DNA from 2 places in the Streptomyces nanhaiensis genome. Region 2 is predicted to be linked to the other one. Evidence: predicted binding sites of a transcription regulator. Region 2 holds the regulator's gene; the other holds the start of a gene.
The links. The regulator HspR, encoded in region 2, represses chaperone genes until heat shock. The targets are predictions, from matches to a motif close to TTGAGNNNNNNNNNCTCAA.
Positions count from the first base shown of each region.

Region 1: lon (endopeptidase La) is a predicted target of HspR. The motif match lies at 6,690-6,708, and genes of this name have one in related genera.

Region 1 covers NZ_JBKJFM010000016.1:44,090-52,238, forward strand. Annotated here, with positions in the region: gene ACLIYP_RS07200 (multifunctional oxoglutarate decarboxylase/oxoglutarate dehydrogenase thiamine pyrophosphate-binding subunit/dihydrolipoyllysine-residue succinyltransferase subunit) at 1-3,668, opposite strand, end outside; gene ACLIYP_RS07205 (HAMP domain-containing sensor histidine kinase) at 3,902-4,996, opposite strand; gene ACLIYP_RS07210 (response regulator transcription factor) at 4,993-5,757, opposite strand; gene ACLIYP_RS07215 (spermidine synthase family protein) at 5,816-6,571, opposite strand; gene lon (endopeptidase La) at 6,731-8,149, shown strand, end outside.
Region 2 covers NZ_JBKJFM010000025.1:31,355-39,503, reverse strand. Annotated here, with positions in the region: gene ACLIYP_RS09240 (pyridoxal phosphate-dependent aminotransferase) at 1-332, shown strand, start outside; gene ACLIYP_RS09235 (YbjN domain-containing protein) at 465-992, opposite strand; gene clpB (ATP-dependent chaperone ClpB) at 1,198-3,795, opposite strand; gene ACLIYP_RS09225 (pyridoxamine 5'-phosphate oxidase family protein) at 3,907-4,347, shown strand; gene ACLIYP_RS09220 (trypsin-like serine peptidase) at 4,520-5,383, opposite strand; gene ACLIYP_RS09215 (heat shock protein transcriptional repressor HspR) at 5,677-6,153, opposite strand; gene dnaJ (molecular chaperone DnaJ) at 6,159-7,340, opposite strand; gene grpE (nucleotide exchange factor GrpE) at 7,374-8,066, opposite strand; gene dnaK (molecular chaperone DnaK) at 8,063-8,149, opposite strand, start outside.

The DNA of each region.
Region 1 (8,149 bases), on a different contig from region 2:
ACCAGGTTGAGCGCGATGAACGGCCACGCGCCCTGGTTCGCCGGCTCCTCCTGCGCCCACACGATCGTCGAGGCGCCGGAGTAGCGGGCCATCTCGGCCTGGATCTCCTTGCTGGGCAGCGGGTACAGCCGCTCCAGCCGGATGATCGCGGTGTCGGTCGCGCCCCGCTTGCTCCGCTCGGCGGCGAGGTCGTAGTAGACCTTGCCGGAGCAGAAGACCACCTTGCGCACCTGGGCCGGGTCCGCCGAGGCGTCACCGATCACCGGGCGGAAGCCGCCGGAGGTGAACTCCGCCGCCTTCGAGGTCGCCGCCTTGAGCCGGAGCATCGACTTCGGGGTGAAGACGACCAGCGGCTTGTGGTGCGGGTTGTGCACCTGCCAGCGCAGCAGGTGGAAGTAGTTCGACGGCAGGGTCGGCATCGCGACCGTCATGCTGTTCTGGGCGCACAGCTGGAGGAAGCGCTCGATCCGGGCCGAGGAGTGGTCCGGGCCCTGGCCCTCGTAGCCGTGCGGCAGCAGCAGCGTGACGCCGGAGGTCTGGCCCCACTTCTGCTCGGCCGAGGAGATGAACTCGTCCACGACCGTCTGCGCGCCGTTGACGAAGTCGCCGAACTGCGCCTCCCACATCACCAGCGCCTCGGGGCGGGCCAGGGAGTAGCCGTACTCGAAGCCCATCGCCGCGTACTCGCTCAGCAGCGAGTCGTAGACGTTGAAGCGGGCCTGGTCCTCGGACAGGTACAGCAGCGGGGTGTAGTCCTCGCCGGTCTCCCGGTCCACCAGCACCGCGTGGCGCTGGCCGAAGGTGCCGCGGCGGGAGTCCTGGCCGGCCAGCCGGACGGGGGTGCCCTCCATCAGCAGTGAGCCGACGGCGAGCGTCTCGCCCATCGCCCAGTCGATCCGGTCCTCCTCCACCATCGCCGCGCGGCGCTGGAGCTGCGGCAGCAGCCTGGGGTGGACGGTGATCCGCTCGGGGATGTTGACCTGGGACTCGGCGATCCGCTTGAGGACCTCCGCGCTGACGCCGGTGTCCACCGCGACCGGGAACTCCGCCTGCGGGACCGGCACCTCCGCCGGAGCCGGCTGGCTGGTGGCGTCGCGGACCTCGGTGAAGACCTTCTCCAGCTGCCCCTGGAAGTCCTGGAGCGCCTGCTCGGCCTCCTCCAGCGTGATGTCGCCCCGGCCGATCAGAGACTCGGTGTAGAGCTTGCGCACCGAGCGCTTCTTGTCGATCAGGGTGTACATCAGCGGCTGGGTGAAGTGCGGGTTGTCGGCCTCGTTGTGACCGCGGCGGCGGTAGCAGATGAGGTCGATCACCACGTCCTTGTTGAACGCCTGGCGGAACTCGAAGGCCAGCCGCGCCACGCGGACGCAGGCCTCCGGGTCGTCGCCGTTGACGTGGAAGACCGGCGCCTCGATCATCCGCGCCACGTCCGTGGCGTACATCGAGGAGCGCGCCGACTCCGGCGGGGCGGTGAAGCCGACCTGGTTGTTGATGACCACGTGCACGGTGCCGCCGGTGCGGTAGCCGCGCAGCTGCGACATGTTCAGCGTCTCGGCCACCACGCCCTGGCCCGCGAAGGCCGCGTCGCCGTGGAGCTGGACGGGCAGGACGGTGAAGTCCGTGCCGCCCTTGCCGATGATGTCCTGCTTGGCGCGGGCCACGCCCTCCACGACCGGGTCCACGGCCTCCAGGTGGGAGGGGTTGGCGGTGAGGGAGACCTTGATCTCCTCGCCGTCCAGGCCGGTGAAGGTGCCCTCGGCGCCCAGGTGGTACTTCACGTCGCCGGAGCCGTGCATCGACTTCGGGTCGAGGTTGCCCTCGAACTCGCGGAAGATCTGGGCGTAGGACTTGCCCACGATGTTGGCCAGCACGTTGAGGCGGCCGCGGTGGGCCATGCCGATGACGACCTCGTCCAGACGCGCCTCGGCGGCCGCGTCGAGCACGGCGTCCAGCAGCGGGATGACGGACTCGCCGCCCTCCAGCGAGAAGCGCTTCTGGCCCACGTACTTGGTCTGCAGGAAGACCTCGAACGCCTCGGCGGCGTTGAGCCTGCGCAGGATGCGCAGCTGCTCGTCGCGCTCCAGCGAGGAGTGCGGGCGCTCGACGCGGTCCTGGATCCACTTGCGCTGCTTGGGGTCCTGGATGTGCATGTACTCGATGCCGGTGGTGCGGCAGTACGAGTCGCGCAGCACGCCCAGGATGTCGCGCAGCTTCATCAGGGACTTGCCGGCGAAGCCGCCGACCGCGAACTCCCGCTCCAGGTCCCACAGGGTGAGGCCGTGCTCGGTGATGTCCAGGTCGGGGTGCTTGCGCTGCTTGTACTCCAGCGGGTCGGTGTCGGCCATGACGTGGCCGCGGACCCGGTAGGAGTGGATGAGGTCGAAGACGCGGGCGGCCTTGGTGACGTCGTCGTCGTGGGAGACGTCGATGTCGCGCAGCCAGCGCACCGGCTCGTAGGGGATGCGCAGCGCCTCGAAGATCTCGTCGTAGAAGCCGTTCTCGCCGAGCAGCAGCTGGTGCATGATCCGCAGGAACTCGCCGGAGGCGGCGCCCTGGATCACGCGGTGGTCGTAGGTGCTGGTCAGCGTCATGACCTTGGAGACGCCCAGCTTGTTCAGGGTGTCCTGCGAGGTGCCCTGGAACTCCGCCGGGTACTCCATGGCCCCGACGCCGATGATCAGGCCCTGGCCGGGCATCAGGCGCGGCACCGAGTGGACGGTGCCGATGCCGCCGGGGTTGGTCAGCGACGCGGTGACGCCGGAGAAGTCCTCCATCGTCAGCTTGTTGTTCCGGGCGCGGCGCACGATGTCCTCGTACGCCTGCCAGAACTCGAAGAAGGTCAGCGTCTCGGCCTTCTTGATGGCGGCCACCACGAGCTGGCGGTCGCCGTTGGGCTTCACCAGGTCGATGGCCAGGCCGAGGTTGACGTGGTCGGGCTTGACCAGCGTCGGCTTGCCGTCCCTCTCGGTGTACGACCAGTTCATCGACGGCATCGCCTTGAGCGCCTGCACCATGGCGTAGCCGATGAGGTGCGTGAAGGACACCTTGCCGCCGCGGGCGCGCTTGAGGTGGTTGTTGATGACGATGCGGTTGTCGATGAGCAGCTTCACCGGGATCGCGCGCACCGACGTGGCGGTGGGCAGCTCCAGCGAGGCGTTCATGTTCCGGGCGACAGCGGCGGACGGGCCGCGCAGCGGCACGTACTCCGGGCCGGCCGCCTGGCCGTCACCGCTCCCGGCGGGCTCGCCCTTCGCGGGAACGGCGGCGGCCTTGCCGGCGGGCTCGCTCTTCGAAGGGGCTGCCTTGGCCGCGGGCTCGCTCCTGGGAGGAGCGGTCTCGGCCGCGGGCCCGGCGGGCTCGGCGGTCCTGGCCGCGGGGGCCTTCGCGGCGGGCGCCGTCTGCCGCGGCTGGGGGGCCTGTGACGCCTGGGGCTCACCCGCGGGCTTCGACGCGCTGGGGGCCGCGGCTCCTCCGGCGGCCTGTCCCGGCTTGTAGTCGGCGAAGAAGTCCCACCAGGCCCGGTCTACGGAGTTCGGGTCCTGGAGGTACTGCTGGTAGATCTCGTCGACGAGCCACTCGTTGGCACCGAAGCCGGCGGCAGGACTCTTTCCCTGCCCGTCCTGCTCGGTCCTGGGGGAACTCGAAGTCTTGGGGGCCTGTGGCGACACGGCGGCAACCGCCCTCTTCCGCTTACCTGTGTGGGTGGACAGCAGAAATAAAGGCTACGCCCCCCGCACCGTTCGGTGCAGTCGGCATGGTGTTTGCGTCGTCTAAGTCACATCCACGGGCGCGTTTCGGCGCTTTCCCGGGCGGGAAACGAACATGGTTCGACCGTTTCTGGGAAGGGCCGCCCCAGGGAGTGGCCCCTGCCTCGCTCCCTCACCTCGCGGCTGTTCCGAGCCTACGTCAACTCAAGTTTGGACGTATCGCCGGGAAGGGTGACGCGGATCCGGCAGCCGCGCGGGGATTCGGCCACTCCGATCCGCCCGCCGTGCAGATCCACCGCCCAGCGCGCGATGGCCAGCCCCAGCCCCGTGCCGCCGTCGCCGCCCTCGGCCGAGGCGGAGCGGCCGAAGCGCTCGAAGACCCTCTCGCGGTCCGCCTCCGGAATGCCCGGGCCCTCGTCCAGCACCTCCAGCTCCAGGCTCAGCGGCGCCCGGCCGGGCCGTGCCCGCACCGTCACCCGGCCGTGGGGCGGGCTGTGCTTGACGGCGTTGTCGATCAGGTTGGCGACCACCTGGTGCAGCCGCTCGGTGTCGGCGTACGCGACCATGTCCGAGGGGGTCACCTCCAGGTGGAGGTGGACGTCGGTGCGGAAGTGCCCCTGACCCTTGGTCATGTTGGCCTCCTTGAGCACGCCCGCCAGGTAGGGCCACACCTCGAAGCGGCGGGAGTGCAGCGGCACCACGCCGTTGTCGAGCCTGGACAGGTCCAGCAGGTGCTCCACCAGGCGGCCCAGGCGCTCGGTCTGCCGCAGCGCGATGTCCATCGTCGCCGGATCGGCCTCGGAGACCCCGTCCACCACGTTCTCCAGCACCGCGCGCAGCGCCGCGATCGGGGTGCGCAGCTCGTGCGAGACGTTGGCCACCAGCTCCTTGCGGTGCCGGTCGGCGGCCTCCAGGTCGGCGGCCATGCGGTTGAACGTCCCGGCCAGCTCGCCCAGCTCGTCGCGGCGGTCGACGCGGACGCGCCGGCTGTAGTCGCCGCGGGCCATCCAGCGGGCGGCGTCCGTCATCTCGTCCAGCGGCGCGGCCAGCCCGTGCGCCACGAACTGGGTGACCACCAGCGAGGCGATCACCGCGAGCAGGGCGATCACCCGCAGCTCGATGGCCGAGTGGACCGCGACGATGGTCAGCAGGGTGGTGATGGCCACCGTGACGATCACCAGCGCGCCCAGCGCGGCCTTCACCGAGCGGAACGGGTCCACGGGGCGCACGCCCTCCCAGAACCGGCTCCACAGGGAACGCCGACGGCGGCCCGCGCCCGTTCTGCTCATGTCCAGTCGGGGGCCGGGGCGGGCGCCTCCAGCGCGTAGCCGACGCCGTGGACCGTGCGTATCCGCTCCGCGCCGATCTTCCGGCGCAGCGCCTTGATGTGGCTGTCGACCGTGCGTGTGCCCGAGGCGTCGGCCCAGTCCCACACCTCGGCCAGGAGCTGCTCGCGGGAGAGCACCGCGCGGGGGGAGTTGGCCAGGCAGACCAGCAGGTCGAACTCGGTGGGGGTGAGGTGGACGTCCCTGCCGGAGACCCGCACCCGGCGCTGGGCGTTGTCGATCTCCAGCTCGCCCAGCCGCAGCGTGCCCGAGCGCGGCGAGGAGGCGGCGATCGTGGCGCGCTCCACCCGGCGCAGCAGTACGTGGGCGCGCGCGACCAGCTCCCGCATGGAGAAGGGCTTGGTCATGTAGTCGTCCGCGCCGACCCCCAGGCCGACCAGCATGTCGGTCTCGTCGTCCCGGGCGGTGAGCATCAGCACCGGCACCGGCCGCTGAGCCTGCACCCGGCGGCAGACCTCCAGGCCGTCGAAGCCCGGCAGCATCACGTCCAGTACCAGCAGGTCGGGCTGCCACACCTCGGCCGCCTCCACCGCCGCCGGGCCGTCCCCGGCGGTGCGGACCTGGAAGCCCTCGGCGCGCAGCCGGGCGGCGACCGCCTCGGTGATGGTCGGGTCGTCCTCCACGACCAGGATCCGGCGCTGCGCGCCGGGGGAGGCCGCCGCGGCGGTGCCGCCGTGGGACTGCGTGGTGTTCCTGTGGTCCATACGTCTCGCCCTACCGCTCGGTTTCTCGCTAGAGCGTAAACGGCGCGTGTGCGGTGCGCTACGCCGGTCGGGTGGCGAGGTGGACCACGTCCGGGACGCCTCGGGCGACGGGCACCTCTTCGGTGCGCACCCGTGTGAACCCGGCATTCCGGAGGGCCTCGCCGAAGGTGCGGGACGGCTGCGCGGACCACACGGCCAGCACCCCGCCGGGGGCGAGCCGCCGGGCGCAGGCGGCGAGCCCGGCGGGGGTGTAGAGCGAGCCGTTGTCCTCGGTGACCGTCCAGTCGGGGCCGTTGTCGACGTCCAGGCACAGCGCGTCGTACGGCTCCCGGCCGCCGGACGGGCCTCCGGACCCGCCGCCGGCCAGGTGCGCCAGGAGGTCGGCGCGGACGAGCCGCACCCGGGGGTCGGCCAGCGCCCCGGAGGAGATCTCGCCGAGCGGGCCGTCGCGGTGCCAGCCGATCACCGCCTCCTCCCGCTCGACCACGGTGATCCGCCCCCAGCGCGGCTCGGCCGCCGCCTGGGCCAGCGAGAAGCCGACGCCCAGCCCGCCGATCAGCACGGACGGCGAGGGTCGGCCGCCGCCGGCGTCCAGCTCCCGAAGCGCGGCCCGCACCAGCAGGCGCTCGGAGCGGCCGTCGGAGGTGTCCATCAGGAAGCAGCCGTTGGCGATGATCTGCAGCAGCCCTCCGTGCCGCCGCAGGACGACCTCGCCGTGAGGGCCGTCGCGGCGGTCCAGGACGAGGGGGGCGCCGGCCCCGTGGCCGGCCGTCGTCTCGTACGGGGGACACGGGGGCTGCCTGTCGGCCGTCATGCCGCCCCATCCTGCCGCCGGCGGGCCGAGCGCGCCGGGCGGGGCGTGAAGCGAGGTGATCGCTCGCAGCGAACACACGGAGGGGAACACCGCGCGCCTCCCGGGCATTGAAAAGGCATTGAGTCGCTTCAGCTCAACTTGTCTGCCGAGGGAGAGATCATGGCTCTGTCGCCCGCAACGCTCACCCTGCCCGTGCTGCCGCTCGACGACGAGGTGGTACTGCCGGGGATGGTGGTGCCCCTGGACCTGTCCGACGCCGAGGTGCGGGCCGCGGTGGAGGCCGCCCAGTCCGCCGTGGGGGACGGCGGGGCCGGCGGCAAGGGGGAGAAGCCGCGGGTCCTGCTCGTTCCGCGCATCGACGGCTCCTACGCGGGCATCGGGGTGCTCGGCCGCGTGGAGCAGGTCGGCCGGCTCGCCGACGGCGACCCCGGAGCCCTGATCCGGGGCGTGAGCCGGGTGCGGATCGGCGCGGGCACCACCGGGCCGGGCGCCGCCCTGTGGGTGGAGGGCACCGAGATCGAGGAGAGCGTCCCCGATCCGCTGCCCGGCGCCGTCGCCGAGCTCGTCAGGGAGTACAAGGCGCTGGCCACCAGCTGGCTGCGCAGACGCGGCGCCTGGCAGGTCGTCGACCGCGTCCAGCAGATCGACGACCCCGGGCAGCTCGCCGACAACTCCGGCTACAGCCCGTTCCTGGGCTCCGAGCAGCGGGTGAGGCTGCTGGAGACCACCGATCCGGTGGAGCGGCTGAGGCTGGCCGTCGCCTGGCTGCGCGACCACCTCGCCGAGCAGGACGTCGCCGAGGCCATCGCCAAGGACGTCCAGGAGGGCGTGGACAGGCAGCAGCGCGAGTTCCTGCTCCGCCGCCAGCTGGAGGCCGTCCGCAGGGAGCTGGCCGAACTGAGCGGACAGGCGGGCGACGGGGGCGACGACCACCGCGCCCGGGTGGAGGCCGCCGACCTGCCGCCGAAGGTCCGCGAGGCCGCCCTGAAGGAGGCCGAACGCCTGGAGCGAGCCTCCGAGCAGAGCCCCGAGAGCGGCTGGATCCGCACCTGGCTGGACACCGTCCTGGAGATGCCGTGGAACGAGCGGACCGAGGACGCCTACGACATCGCCGGCGCCCGCGCCGTCCTGGACGCCGACCACGCCGGCCTGGAGGACGTCAAGGAGCGCATCACCGAGTACCTGGCCGTCCGCAAGCGCCGGGCCGAACGGGGCCTGGGCGTGGTGGGGGGACGCCGGGGCGGCGCGGTACTGGCCCTGGTCGGACCGCCCGGCGTCGGCAAGACCTCCCTGGGCGAGTCCGTGGCCCGGGCGATGGGGCGGAAGTTCGTCCGCGTCGCGCTCGGCGGGGTGCGCGACGAGGCCGAGATCCGAGGCCACCGCCGCACCTACGTCGGCGCGATGCCGGGCCGGATCGTACGGGCCGTCAAGGAGGCCGGCTCGATGAACCCGGTCGTGCTGCTCGACGAGATCGACAAGGTCGGCAGCGACTTCCGCGGTGATCCGGCCGCAGCCCTGCTGGAGGTGCTGGACCCCGCGCAGAACCACACCTTCCGCGACCACTACCTGGAGGTCGAA
Region 2 (8,149 bases):
CGGCGCTGCGCGAGGACCTGCGCGCCAAGCGGGATCTGCTCGCGGACGGCCTGGCCCGGGCGGGCTTCGAGGTCTTCCGCCCCGCCGGCACGTACTTCGTCACCACCGACATCCGCCCCCTGGGCGAGAGCGACGGTGTGGCCTTCTGCCGCGCCCTGCCCGAACGCTGCGGCGTCGTCGCCGTGCCCAACGCGGTCTTCTACGACCACGCGGCGGAGGGCGCGCACTTCGTCCGCTTCGCGTTCTGCAAGCGCGAGGAGGTGCTGCGGGAGGCGGTGGAGCGTCTGGGAACGCTGGGCGCGGCCCAGGACCGCGCCCGGACCGCCTCCTGACGGCCTCCCGGCGGCGCGGCCGCCACCCCGGGGCCGCGAAGCGTCGGGCCCGACGCGCGGCGGCCCCGGGCGCGGACGCGAAGCGTTCCGTGCACCGGGGCCGCGCGGGGCCTCGTGTGGGGGGCGGAGAGGTCAGCCCTCGCCCTCACCGTCGGACTCCTCGACGTCCTTGGCCAGACCGAGCTGCTCCACGAGCCAGCGGTCGAACTCGACCGAGGCGCGGATCCAGCTCACCGTGCTGGAGACGAAGTGCTCCAGCGAGACGCCGACGCCGACCAGCATCTGGGCCTCGCCGATCAGGCGGACCGTGCCGTCGTCGTGCGTGTGGCTGTAGACCTTCGGCCACAGGGTGCGGCGGTTCCAGTCGTCGACCAGCTCCAGCAGGCGGGTCTTGTCCTCGATGGAGTGGGGACGGTCGTAGAACGTCCGGACGGAGAAGACCTGCTGCTCCTTCTCGCCGCGGAACATGAAGTAGGTGCGGAACTCCTCCCACGGCGCCGCGAGGTCACCCTCGTCGTCGACGACGTACTTCAGCTCCATCTGGTCGAGGAGCTGCTTGACCAGGTCCTGGTCCGGGATGACGGGCCCGGCAGGCCCCGTCGGCTGCTGTTCGGGCTGCTGGCCCCCGAAGTTCGGGATCGAGGACGGGTCGATAGTCACCGTGGTTTTCCCTTCATACGATTCCTGCCATCCTCCCCCACCCCGGCCCCGTCCTGGCAAGCCCGGGCTTCCCCGCTCGTCCGTCGGGCTGACGCGTCCGCCCGGCGGGCGGACGCCGGGTCGCTTCGCGGCCCCCGGAACGGCCCCGGAACAGCCCCGGCGGGCCCCGCGGCGCGGGGCCCGCCGTACGGCCGCCGCCGCGCGGTCACCGCACCGGGGTGACGACCAGACCCTCCTCCTCCAGGCCGACGTCCACCCGGACGGTGTCGCCGTCGCGGACCTCGCCCGCCAGGATCGCGCGGGCCAGCCGGTCGCCGATGGCCGTCTGGACCAGGCGGCGCAGCGGCCGGGCGCCGTAGGCCGGGTCGTTGCCCTCGACCGCCAGCCAGTCCAGCGCGGCGTCGGAGACGTCGAGGGTGAGGCGGCGGTCGGACAGTCGCCGGGAGAGGGCACCGATCTGGAGCCGGGCGATGCTGCGCAGCTCCTCGCCGCTGAGCGCGGAGAAGATCACCAGGTCGTCCAGCCGGTTGAGGAACTCCGGGCGGAAGGCGGAGCGGACGCTCGCCATGACCTTCTCCCGCTTCTCCTCCTCCTTGGCCAGCGGGTCCATCAGGAACTGGCTGCCGAGGTTGGAGGTGAGGACGAGGATGGTGTTGCGGAAGTCCACCGTCCGGCCCTGCCCGTCGGTCAGCCGCCCGTCGTCGAGCACCTGGAGCAGGATGTCGAAGACCTCGTGGTGGGCCTTCTCCACCTCGTCCAGCAGCACCACGCTGTACGGACGCCGCCGCACGGCCTCGGTGAGCTGGCCGCCCTCCTCGTAGCCGACGTAGCCGGGGGGCGCGCCGACCAGCCGGGCGACCGAGTGCTTCTCGCCGTACTCGCTCATGTCGATGCGGACCATGGCCCGCTCGTCGTCGAAGAGGAAGTCGGCGAGCGCCTTGGCCAGCTCGGTCTTGCCGACGCCGGTGGGGCCGAGGAACATGAACGAGCCCGTGGGCCGGTCGGGGTCGGCGACCCCGGCGCGGGAGCGGCGCACGGCGTCGGAGACGGCGCGTACGGCCTCGCTCTGGCCGATCAGCCGCCGGCCCAGCTCCTCCTCCATGCGCAGCAGCTTCTGCGTCTCGCCCTCCAGCAGCCGCCCGGCGGGGATACCGGTCCAGGAGGCGACGACGTCGGCGATGTCGTCCGAGCCGACCTCCTCCTTGACCATGGTGTCCTTGCTCGTCTCCTGCTCCTGCTCGGCGGCCGAGGCCTCCTCCAGCTCGCGCTCCAGGGTGGGGATCTCGCCGTACAGCAGCTTGGAGGCGGTCTCGAAGTCGCCGTCGCGCTGGGCGCGCTCGGCCTGGCCGCGCACCTCGTCGAGCCTCTCCTTCAGCTCGCCGACGCGGTTGAGGCCCTGCTTCTCCTTCTCCCAGCGGGCGGTCAGCCCCCGCAGCTCCTCCTCGCGGTCGGCCAGCTCGCGCCGCAGCCGCTCCAGCCGCTCCCGGGAGCTCTCGTCGCTCTCGCCCGCCAGCGCCAGCTCCTCCATCTTCAGCCGGTCCACCGCGCGCTGGAGCTCGTCGATCTCCACGGGCGAGGAGTCGATCTCCATGCGCAGCCGGGAGGCGGCCTCGTCGACCAGGTCGATGGCCTTGTCCGGCAGGAAGCGGGAGGTGATGTAGCGGTCGGACAGGGCGGCGGCGGCCACCAGCGCGCCGTCGGCGATCTGCACCTTGTGGTGCGCCTCGTAGCGGCCCTTGAGGCCGCGCAGGATCGCGATGGTGTCCTCGACGGTGGGCTCGGCGACCAGCACCTGCTGGAAGCGGCGCTCCAGGGCCGGATCCTTCTCGATCCGCTCGCGGTACTCGTCCAGCGTGGTGGCGCCGACCATGCGCAGCTCGCCGCGGGCCAGCATGGGCTTGAGCATGTTGCCCGCGTCCATCGCCGAGTCGCCGCCGGCGCCCGCGCCGACGACGGTGTGCAGCTCGTCGATGAAGGTGACGATCCGCCCGTCGCTGGACTTGATCTCCGCCAGGACGGCCTTGAGCCGCTCCTCGAACTCGCCGCGGTACTTCGCCCCGGCCACCATCGCGCCCAGGTCGAGGGCGACCAGGCGCTTGTTCTTCAGCGACTCGGGGACGTCGCCCTTGACGATCCGCTGTGCCAGGCCCTCCACGACCGCCGTCTTGCCGACGCCGGGCTCGCCGATGAGCACCGGGTTGTTCTTGGTGCGCCGCGAGAGCACCTGCACCACGCGGCGGATCTCCTGGTCGCGGCCGATGACCGGGTCGAGCCGGCCCTCGCGCGCCGCGGCGGTCAGGTCGGTGCCGAACTTCTCCAGCGCCTTGTAGGTGCCCTCGGGGTCGGCGGTGGTGACGCGCTGGCCGCCGCGCGCGGTCTCGAAGGCGGTGAGCAGCTTCTCGGCGGTGGCGCCCTGCTCGGTGAGCAGCCCGCCGGTCCGGCCTCCCCTGGCCGCCAGGCCGATGAGCAGGTGCTCGGTGGAGATGTAGGCGTCGCCCAGCTCCTTGGCGCGGCGGGAGGCGTCGGCGAGGACGGCCATCAGGTCGCGGTCGGGCTGCGGCTTGGCGACGGTGGAGCCCTGCACGCTGGGCAGCGAGCCCAGCAGCCGCTCGGCCGCCGAGCGCAGGGCGGCCTGGTCGGCGTCGACCGCCGCGAGCAGGTCCTGGATGTTCTCGTTGTCCTGGCCCTCCAGCAGGGCCAGGAGCAGATGTGCCGGGGTGATGTCGGGGTGGCCCCCGGTGAGGGCGCGGTTGTTGGCCGCGCTGATCGCGTCCCGGCTCCTGTTGGTCAGCTCGGCGTCCACGGGTGCGTACTCCTCCTCCTGTCGCCAACTCTGCACACATCAGCATGCAGTAAGTTGAGTCTATTCCACTCAACGCGCGAACGGGAGCGCCGCCGGGATAGTTTCCGGAGCATGGCCAGCGAATCCCGGCGGGACCCCCGGCATCCGGACGACGCGTACCTCGCCTTCTGGCGGGAGCGGCACCTGTGCACCCTGACCACGCTCCGCCCCGACGGCACCCCCCACGTGGTGCCAGTCGGGGTCACCTACGACCCCGGGGCCGGCCTGGCACGGGTCATCACCCGCCGTACCAGCGCCAAGGTCGCCAACGTCCTGGCCGCCGCGGACCGGCCCGGCGGCGCCCGGGCCGCCGTCTGCCAGGTGGACCGGGGGCGCTGGGCGACCCTGGAGGGGGTCGCGTCGGTGCGCACCGACGCCGAGGCGATCGCGGACGCGGTCGCCCGCTACGCCGAGCGCTACGGGCGCACCCCCGCGCCCAACCCGGAGCGGGTGCTGATCGAGATCGCCCTGGACCGGGCGATGGGCACCGTCCCCTCCCCTGAGCGCCCCTGACCCCTGACCCCTGGGCCCGCACCCGCACCCGCACCCGCACCCGGGTACGCGTACGGCGCGACGCCGCCCCGCCCGGTCGCACATCGGGCGGGACGGCGTCGGCTCGTGGGGCGGCCGGTCCGGCGGATCCGGCGCGCGCGGTGCGGCTCGGTGCGGCTCGGTGCGGCTCGGCTCAGCCGCGGGGACGGCCGCCCGCCGCCTGGAGCAGCCGGCGCGCCTCGGCCGGGAAGGGGCGGCCCAGCACCCGGCCCTGGTCGTCGCCGACCGACATCACGGCCACCACCGTGCCGGACTGGCTCGCGGCGTCGTAGTCCCGCAGCCACGGCCCGCCGCTGGAGCCCTGGGTCAGGTCGCAGGACTCCAGCAGCAGCCCGCCCACGTTCGGCTGCTGGGTGTCCCGCTCGGTCAGCAGGGCGGGCGTGCCCGCGCAGTGGGCGAGCGTCTCGCCGTCGTACGGCTTCGTGGCCGGGTAGCCCAGGGCCACGGTCCGCTCGGCCGGATCGACGGGTTCGAAGTCCAGGCGGTTGGCGCCGACCGTCTCCTGGAGCGTCCGCCCGCCCTTCTTCTCCACCTTCAGGAAGGCGTAGTCGTACGGCAGGACCTGCGGCAGCCTCCCCCGCTTCCAGGCGGACTCCAGGTGCACCGACTTCACCCGCCAGCCGACCCGGGCGGCGTTCGCGGTGCCGTGGCGGTCGTAGGCGGGGACGAACCAGGCCTGCTTCCAGCGGGGCTCGCCGGGGTTGTGGACGCAGTGCGCGGCGGTGACGACGACGCTTCCGTTGGGGGCGTCCACGACGGCGCCGGAGCAGGCGAGCAGCTGCCCGTCCGGATAGGTACCGATGAGCTTCCCGACGGTCCGCACGGTACCGCCGGGCCAGGGCGCCCGGGGGGCGCCGGCCCCGTCGGCCGTCGTGCGAACGGCCGCGGCGCCGGACACCGGATCGACCGCGGGGACGCCCAGGGGAGCGGCCCCCAGCAGCGCGGCGGAGGTCGCGACGGTGACGAATGCGGCTATGACGGCACGTATCCTGTCCATGCCCTCACGCTGCGCCCCTCCCACGTGCGCATGCCATCCGCACACCGCCGACCGGGTGGGGCGGTGCCTCCGTTCGGGCGGACCCGGACGGACGCATGTGTACGCCGTACGGCCCCACGCCGGGGACGTACGGGACGCGAGCCCGAGCCGGGACCCGGGCCCTGCCGGAGCCGGGCTCCACCGGAGCCGGACCGGAGCCGGACCGGAACGGCAGCGGCCCGGCCGGGAAGGCCGGGCCGGAGCGGACCGTGGAAGCGGCAGGGGGCCGCGCCCCGGGTCGTGCCGGGTGCGGGTCAGTCGGCGGAGCGCTGAGGCCGCCAGACCACCAGCGCGCTGGACTGCTGCACGTCCTGGTAGGGCACCAGGTCGCGGCGGTAGGAGGCGTGCACCTGCGCCTCGCGCTGGCGCATGGCCAGCGCCGCGCCCTCCACCGCCTGCTGGAGTTCGGCCACCTTGGCCTGGAGGGCGGCGACCTGGTTCTCCAGTTCGATGATGCGCTTGATGCCCGCGAGGTTGATGCCCTCGTCCTGCGACAGCCGCTGCACCTGGCGCAGGAGCTGGATGTCCCGCGCCGAGTAGCGGCGGCCCCGCCCGGCCGTACGGTCGGGGGAGACGAGACCGAGCCGGTCGTACTGCCGCAGCGTCTGCGGGTGGAGCCCGGAGAGCTGGGCCGCGACGGAGATGACGTAGACCGGTGACTCGTCCGTCAGTTCGTACGGGTTGCCGCGCCCCCGTCCCTGGCTCTGTCGTCCGCGGCCGTAGCCGTCCATATCGGTCAGTCTCCCTTCGCGGCCTTGAACAGCGCCGCCCGCGGATCCTCGCCCGCGGTCGCGTCACGGTAGGACTCCAGCAGGTCCCTCGCCTTGTCGCTCAGTTCCCTCGGGACCGTCACCTCCATGGTGACCAGCAGATCGCCCCTGGTGCCATCCTTGCGCACCGCCCCTTTCCCCCGGGCGCGCATCGTCCGGCCGCTCGGGGTGCCGGCCGGCAGCCTCAGGGTGACCGGCGGGCCGCCCAGGGTGGGCACCTTGATCTCGCCGCCGAGCGCCGCCTCCGTGAAGGTGACGGGCACGGTGACGGTCAGGTTGTCGCCCTTGCGGCCGAACACCGGGTGCGGCTCGACGTGCACCACGACGTACAGGTCTCCGTTCGGGCCGCCGCGCTCGCCCGGTGCGCCCTTGCCGCGCAGCCGGATGCGCTGACCGTCCGAGACGCCGGCGGGGATGCGGACCTGCATGGTGCGCGAGCTGGTGGCCCGGCCGCTGCCCTTGCAGACCTCGCACGGGTCCTGGGCGATCAGCCCCCGGCCCCGGCAGTCCACGCACGGGTCGGTGAGCGAGAATCCGCCCCCGCCGCCCCGGCTGACCTGGCCGGTGCCGACGCAGGTCGGGCAGACCCTGGGTGTGCCGTTCCTGTCGCCGGTGCCCGCGCAGGCCTTGCACGCCGCCGAGCTGGACATCCGCAGCGGGACCGTGGCCCCGTCCACCGCCTCGGTGAAGCTGAGCGTCACCTCGGACTCGACGTCCTGGCCGCGGCGCGGCTGGGTGCGCGTGCCCGCTCCGCCGCCCCGGCCGAACAGCCCGCCGAAGACGTCCCCGAGGCCGCCGCCGAAGCCGCCCGCCCCGGGGCTGCCGCCCTGGGCGCCTCCGAAGATGTCGCCCAGGTCGAAGTTGAAGCCGCCGGGGCCGCCCGCCCCCGGGCCGGTGCGGAAACCACCGGCGCCGAAGAGCGCGCGGGCCTCGTCGTACTCCTTGCGGCGCTTGGGATCGCCCAGGACGTCATGGGCCTCGGAGACCTCCTTGAAGCGCTCCTCGGCCCGGGCGTCGCCCTTGTTGGCGTCCGGGTGGAACTCGCGGGCGAGCTTCCGGTACGCCTTCTTGATCTCCGCCTCGGTGGCGTCCTTGGGGACGCCGAGGACCTTGTAGTAGTCCTTCTCCACGAAGTCCTTGGTGCTCATCCCCGGCGTCCCTCCTTCCGGTCTTCCTCCGCGTCAGCCCTGCTCGGGGCCACCGCTCTCCTCATCGGCTGCCGTCTCCGCCTGCTGGTCCTCGCCCTTGGCGGGCTGCGCGCCCGGCTGGGGCTCGGCGACACCGACCCGCGCGGGGCGGATCGTGCGCTCGCCGATGCGATACCCGGGCTGCAGGATCTGCACGCACGTCGTCTCGGTGACGTCGGGCGAGTACGAGTGCATCAGCGCCTCGTGCACCGTCGGGTCGAAGGCCTCGCCCTCCTTGCCGAACTGCTGCAGACCCATCTTCGCCACGACCGTCTCCAGCGACTCGGCCACCGACTTGAAGCCGCCGAGCAGCTCGCCGTGGTCCCGGGCGCGGCCGATGTCGTCGAGCACCGGCAGCAGCTCGGTGAGCACGTTGGCGATCGCGATCTCCTTGACCGCCACCCGGTCCCGCTCGACCCGGCGGCGGTAGTTGGAGAACTCCGCCTGGAGCCGCTGCAGGTCCTGGGTGCGCTCGTTCAGCGCGGTACGGGTCTGGTCGAGCTGGGCGGTCAGCGCCGCCACCCGCTCGGCGTCCCCGGACGCCCCGGACGTCCCGGGGGCCGCCTCCGGGCCCGCCTCCTCGGCGGGTCCGGAGGCCTGCGCCGCGTCACCGGGCTGCTCGCCCGGCTCGACCGGCTCGGCGGGGACGTCGGGCTCCTGCTCGAAACCCGGGGTCTCCTCCGTCACGCTGCATCACCCTTGGGCTTGTCGTCGTCGACGATCTCGGCGTCCACCACGTCGTCGTCCGCGCCGCCGGCCTTGGCACCGGC